DNA from 2 places in the Lentibacillus halophilus genome. Region 2 is predicted to be linked to the other one. Evidence: a T-box and tRNA genes for the amino acid it is inferred to sense, from the RefSeq annotation. Region 2 holds a T-box; the other holds one or more tRNA genes.

Region 1 (3,413 bases), 210 kb from region 2:
GCCGGTTGCCGGAAGCTGTCATCGCTTGTGTTGGCGGCGGCAGCAACGCAATGGGCATGTTTTACCCATTTATCGAGGATGAACACGTGGCCCTTTACGGCGTGGAAGCTGGCGGCAGCGGACTGGATACGAATGAGCATGCAGCAACGTTGAGTGCCGGAACCCCTGGTACGCTGCACGGAACCATGACCCATTTGCTTCAGGACCAGCATGGGCAGATTGAAGAAGCCACGTCCATTTCAGCGGGGCTCGACTATCCCGGTGTCGGACCGGAGCACAGTCACCTTCATGACATCGATCGTGTCGCCTATACGTCGATCACCGATCAGGAAGCGATCGATGCGTTTAAGCTGGTGTCACAAACAGAAGGCATAATTCCAGCTTTGGAAAGTGCCCATGCGATAGCGTATGCAGGGAAACTGTCTAAACAGATGGACGAAACCGAGTCGATTGTTATTTGTCTGTCGGGATGTGGCGATAAGGACGTGGAAGCCGTTAAAGATGTCATGGGAGGGACAACACATGAGTAACCAAGCACTGGACAAAGCGTTGGCTGACAAAAGACAAGCAGGAAAGAATATCATCGTCCCATATATTATGGCCGGAGATGGCGGTCTTGACATACTTGAACAACGGCTCGAATTTTTACAGGAAAGCGGAGCAGCAGCTGTGGAACTGGGAATTCCTTTTTCCGACCCAGTTGCGGATGGCCCGACGATTCAGGATGCCGGACAACGGGCACTGAAAAATGATACATCATTAACAAGTGTTCTGAAAACGCTGGAAACGTTTAAAGATAAGCGGTCTATCCCTGTCATTTTAATGACATATTTCAATCCCATTTACGTTTATGGTGTTGAAGCATTTGCCAATGACTGCGCAAGTGTCGGCGTAAATGGTGTTATCATTCCTGATCTACCAATGGAAGAAGAAGAACACATCGTTGCTCGTTTACAGGACCATGCCATCTCCAGTATCCGACTAGCTGCGATGACCAGCCCTGAACGGCGACTTGCTGACATAGCGGGCCGTACAGAAGGCTTTCTTTACGCCGTTTCAGTCAAAGGAACAACCGGTACGAGATCCGCGCATGGCAGTAACGTGCAATCATACTTGCAGCAATTAAAACAAATGGCGAATGCACCCGTCCTCGCCGGGTTCGGGGTATCCTCTTCTGAGCAGGCCCGTGAACTGGCTGCCGATTGCGACGGTGTCATTATCGGGAGCCGGATTGTGGATTGGTTTCACCAAGGAAAAATAGACGATATCAAACAACTCATTCAGAATAGTCTTTAAACACCCTGTCGCTTGCTGGGTGAACTGGCAAGTGACAGGTTTTATTTCCCCTGTTTTTCCCTGGCTCGTTCATATTCTTCTTCAGTGATCTCCCCTTTCTCCAAGCGTTCCTCCATTATCTCAAGGGAGCCTTTTTGCCGCTTATGTCTCCCGGCACGAAACCGGTAGAGGATGATCGCCAATACAATAAGAATTATAAGCGTGACGCCCAATCGTATATAGCCTTCAACCTTCATGAGACCACCTCCACTATTACTGTTCCCTGTTTTTAATGACTTAAAGCCAAAACTGGATCTTGTTTATTTTCTTGAACAATCTTCAAGCTAGTTCGGACCTTGAGATGGGCTCTCTCGGACTTTTTCAACCCGCAATTTTGATGTTTTGGACTTGAGACACCCTCTCTCGGACTTTTTCAGCCCGCAATTTTGATGTTTTGGGCTCGAGACGCCTTCTCTCGGACTTTTTCAGCTCATTTATAAGATATTTTTGGTACAGATAAGGAAATAAAAGGATTTATCCCATGCAAATCTACCCATCAACTTTAATTTTTCTAAGGTCAATCATAATTTTACTGATGCTATTAGCCTTTTTTCCAGTCAAATCCATTGCATAAATATAAAATTTATACTACCATTTTCAATGGACTTACGAGGCTGTATATATCATGCTGGTGTAGCACAGTTGGTAGTGCGCGTCACTCGTAATGACGAGGTCGGAGGTTCGAGTCCTCTCACCAGCACCACTTTGGAGGAGTACCCAAGTACGGCTGAAGGGGGCGCACTCGAAATGCGCTAGGGCGTGTAAGCGCCGCGGGGGTTCGAATCCCTCCTCCTCCGCTTTTATATGTTTATTTCATCCCCCCCTATTGCCTTATAACCCTCGACAGCAACTCAACCATCTTTCCATTTGCAAAAATCTTTTTGACCATAGAGACATTGATAATCATTTAAAAAAATATACATAAAAGGGTGTCGTTATGCGTTCTTTCACTGAATTACGCTCCATTGATGCCATCGATCTATTTACGAAGGACAACCGTCTGAGTTTGTTATTTGTTTCCCGTCCCGGCTGCAGCGTTTGTCACGACTTGCTGCCACAGGTACAAACACTGATGAAAAATTATCCAAAAATACAGTTGGGATACATCAATGCAGATGATGTCGAGACCATTGCGGGACATTTTTCCATTTTCACCGTACCGGTCATCCTTGTATGTGTGGAAGGAAAAGAAATTATTCGGGAAGCACGGATAGTGCATATGGATCTCTTTAAAGAAAAACTTGATAAACTATATAAAAACGTGGCTGGATGAACCATGCATCCAGCCACGTTTTTATATGCGGGAAAGCCGGTGATCAGCCGACTTTTCCGACAAAATTCATGGGTTGTGGTATAAATCCAACAAGACTTGTTTCGATTTATAGTTCATTCTATGTCTTTAAACCTCCCTTAGCATCGGCGCATACCCTGAGTTATACACACATTCTGACACTGACTGTGGATATATTACTCATTTTGCATGAAAAATAGACTCATATACAACCTGAAACTGACAATCCACATAGAGTATTAATGTAACATGAAAAATAATCAAAAGGAGAGATTTTTGTGGCAGACTGTGTATGTAATATTGTGAGGGATATTGTCGAGGCACAAGATCAAGCGAACAACAATAATAGAGGCAATTGCCCAACAAGCTGTGAAAGCTCAATTCAAGACTTGCTGTCACCAGGAATGACCAACAACAACGGCCCGGACACTGTTCCATTTATGCTTTATTGTGAAGGCGACTGCAACCCGTTCATTGCAAGTGGTGTATACCGGAACAACGGCGTCTTCAATTGTCTAGAATCCCCGATTTTTCGTGCGAAGGAATTTACTGATGACAACGAATGTTGTGTAAGACTGGAACTTCTTGCACCAGCTGACGAAATTGGTGGTGTTACAGATGTTGATGGAGACGACGTCTGCGATTTCTTTGGAAATACCGTAACAAACTTCATGGCAACAGGTATCTGTATAACCGTTGATTTGAATACCTTCAATGGTATCCAGTGCTTGGATGCGGTCACGCCATATCCTTATTCCCAGTTTGTAAACAATGCCTAAGAAACACT
Region 2 (3,413 bases):
CAGCCTCTGCATACAAAAAGTCTACTTCTCTTGCCTCCGGAAGGGACGCTGCTTCCTCCAGTTCAGCCGCCATTTCCATATCAGCCTGGGACTGCGCCTCTCCAACACGCTTTACGATACTCCCGACTGTTTGATGACTCATCGTTACGGGTGTCCATTCCTTCAAAGTTTGGGCTGATGCACGATACGTGCTCTCACTAGCCAATTCAGCCACTTTTACCTCCGTCAGGGGACTGTACCGTTGACTTTTCCGAAGACCAGCCCACTCATCAAAGGGATAGTGAGAATCACCTTTCAGGTCATGCATTAATGTATGCCGAAAACGAACCGCCCCAAACGTGAATTGAACCGTTTTCCAATCTTCGCGCTCGACAGTCCAGCCCAACTTCTGTTTCTCAGCTTTAATCACCTTATTAATCTGTGTGAACACTTCTCCCACCTGGGAAGCGAACACCTCATACATATAGAGTCGAATGCTTTCTTCCAAATCAACTAAGTTGTTTGTTTCCTTTATTAATGCGTATAATCTTGATATAATAGTTTCCATGAGAAGGCCTCTTTCGAAATGTATTTGCCCGTCAAAGCATACATTTCATGATAGAGTGCCTTCTCTTTTTTGACTAGAAAATTGCCTCAGGTGGCCCCGAGAATTATTTTACACATATATTACATATATCATGTTAATACGAGACTAAGCCAGCGGAATTCCTGACACCATTCAAGAATTCCGCACTGCTTTATACACTGTTCCTCATCTGAGCGTGTCTTTGCCGCCCATATACGGCCGGAGAACATCCGGAACAATAACAGACCCATCGTCCTGTTGATAATTTTCCAGAATGGCAGCAAGCGTCCGTCCGACGGCAAGACCGGAACCATTCAATGTATGGACATGTTCCGGTTTCTCTTTTTCCCCTCTGCGAAACCGGATGCCAGCACGTCTTGCCTGAAAATCCTCAAAATTGGAACAGGATGAAATTTCACGGTAGGTTTCCTGGCTCGGGATCCAAACTTCAATATCGTACTTTTTAGCGGCAGTGAACCCTAAATCACCCGTGCACATGTTCATTACACGATACGGCAAGTTCAACAATTGCAATACCTTTTCCGCATGCCCCGTAAGTATCTCCAGCGTTTCGTAGGAATCTTCCGGTTTCGTAAAATGAACCAATTCCACTTTATTGAATTGGTGCTGGCGAATAAGTCCACGCGTATCCCGTCCGGCTGAGCCTGCCTCTGAGCGGAAATTCGCACTGTATGCGACATATTTGCTCGGAAGATCCTCCATGCTCAAAATCTCATCCCGATAAAAATTCGTCACAGGTACTTCAGCTGTCGGAATCAGAAAATAGTCCCAGTCCTCCAATTTAAAAACATCCTCAGCAAATTTTGGAAGCTGACCCGTTCCTGTCAGACTTCCGCGATTAACAATTTGCGGCGGCATCATTTCCGTGTACCCGTGATTATCAGCATGTACGTCCATCATAAAACTTATCAGTGCCCGTTCCAACCGTGCTCCAAGCCCTTTGTAAAATACAAAACGGCTCCCGGTCACTTTGGCGGCCCGTTCAAAGTCAAGAATATCCAAGTTGGCAGCAATATCCCAATGCGGCTGTTTCTCAAAACCAAATTCCGAATGAGTGCCCCACCTGCGTATTTCCACATTATCGTCTTCGTCGTCACCGACCGGCACACTTTCATGTGGAATATTCGGAATGGACAACATAATCATTTCCAATGAATCTTCCAGGTCGTTCAACTCATTGTCAAGTTCTTTTATTTGATCACCGACTTTCCGCATTTCCTCAATAGCCGATTCAGCATCTTTTTTTTCTTTCTTCAGTTCGGAAATTTGTTTCGATGTTTCATTCCGTTTGGCCTTCAGAGCCTCCGTTTCCGAAATCAATGTTCTTCGGCGTTCGTCAAGTTCACCAAACCGGTCCAGTTCAGAAAGATCTTCCCCGCGATAGGATAATGCTTCCTTAACCTCTTTAAAGTTATTTCGTAAAAATTTCCGATCAAGCATCGTGACATCCTCCTTATTAACATATAAAAAACTCCCGTCCCTGACTGTCAGGGACGGAAGTTTGCTTTCCGCGTTGCCACCCTTATTGAAGAGATATCCCCTTCCGGCTCCATACGATAACGGTTTTCCACCGAGTTTACCTACTGTTATTTCAGCAAACCAGTTTAAGGATGGATTCACAGGCAGCCATCACCGATTCTCACCTGTCATCGGCTCTCTGAAGACAGCTGACACCTGTTACTATTTCCTTTCGTTACTGTTAATCATTATTATTACATCACAAATGACGTCCGATTAAGACGCAAGGCTATTTTTTGATTGTTCCACCATTTCGATAAAATATGCAATAAAACGATGATCATCTGTTAATTCGGGGTGAAAAGCCGTGCACAAATAATGGCCCTGTTTAGCCGCAACCATCCTTTTCTGATAGTCAGCCAGTCCTTCCACCTCATGGCCTGCTTCAGTGATATACGGCGCCCGAATAAACACAGCATGGAAACCATCTCCTGCATATGTTATATCCAAAGTTGCTTCAAAACTTGCCACTTGTCTGCCGAATGCGTTTCTGGCAACGGTGATATCCATCAAACCAAGATGACGACTGTCCTGCCCCTCAACAGCATTCGCCATCAAAATCATTCCCGCGCACGTACCAAATACTGGTTTTCCCTGTCTGCCAAATTCTCTAATAGCATCAGAAAAACCATAACTGTCCATCAGCCTTTGCATTGTTGTGCTTTCACCGCCAGGAATAATCAATCCATCTATTTCACTGAGCTGTTCCACCCGCTTGATCTCCACGGCAGCAGCACCGCATGCTTCGATGGACCGTATATGTTCGCGGACGGCACCTTGCAAGGCAAGTACACCAATCACATTCATCGTTATTCCTTCTTTCTATTCACTGCGATCCTGCATCCGGTCATGTCCTTCCAATGTTCCCATTTCAATGCCTTTCATTGCATTACCAAGGTCTTTGGAAAGCTCACTGATTAATTGGTAATCCGTATAATGTGTTGTTGCTTCAACAATCGCCTTAGCATACTTTTCCGGATGTGTCGATTTAAAAATACCTGATCCAACAAAGACACCATCCGCTCCAAGTTGCATCATAAGAGCCGCATCCGCCGGTGTTGCTACCCCGCCGGCTGCGAAGTTGACAACAGGAAGACGACCTTCCTCGCGGATGTTCATCAGTACGTCATATGGTGCCCCAATGTCTTTAGCATAGGTCATCACTTCATCATCCGACATCGATGTCAATTTCCTGATTTCAGATTGGACCTGGCGCATATGGCGAACGGCCTCAACAATATTTCCTGTACCGGGCTCACCTTTGGTACGGAGCATAGATGCACCTTCACCAATACGTCGTGCCGCCTCC

Evidence for each region. The T-box of region 2 lies ahead of serS (serine--tRNA ligase). A T-box ahead of a tRNA ligase gene usually reads a tRNA of that ligase, here a tRNA-Ser.
Region 1: it has a tRNA-Ser gene. The T-box ahead of serS (serine--tRNA ligase) is inferred to sense a tRNA for this amino acid. The anticodon was not compared.

The regions. Positions count from the first base shown of each region.
Region 1 covers NZ_AP043750.1:1,144,744-1,148,156, reverse strand. Annotated here, with positions in the region: gene trpB (tryptophan synthase subunit beta) at 1-530, shown strand, start outside; gene trpA (tryptophan synthase subunit alpha) at 523-1,296, shown strand; gene ACZ5Q7_RS05515 (SHOCT domain-containing protein) at 1,338-1,532, opposite strand; tRNA gene ACZ5Q7_RS05510 (tRNA-Thr) at 1,963-2,038, shown strand; tRNA gene ACZ5Q7_RS05505 (tRNA-Ser) at 2,043-2,132, shown strand; gene ACZ5Q7_RS05500 (thioredoxin family protein) at 2,273-2,608, shown strand; gene ACZ5Q7_RS05495 (CotY/CotZ family spore coat protein) at 2,905-3,405, shown strand.
Region 2 covers NZ_AP043750.1:933,413-936,825, reverse strand. Annotated here, with positions in the region: gene ACZ5Q7_RS04280 (ISLre2 family transposase) at 1-547, opposite strand, end outside; gene serS (serine--tRNA ligase) at 752-2,026, opposite strand; T-box leader at 2,073-2,289, opposite strand; gene pdxT (pyridoxal 5'-phosphate synthase glutaminase subunit PdxT) at 2,321-2,911, opposite strand; gene pdxS (pyridoxal 5'-phosphate synthase lyase subunit PdxS) at 2,927-3,413, opposite strand, start outside.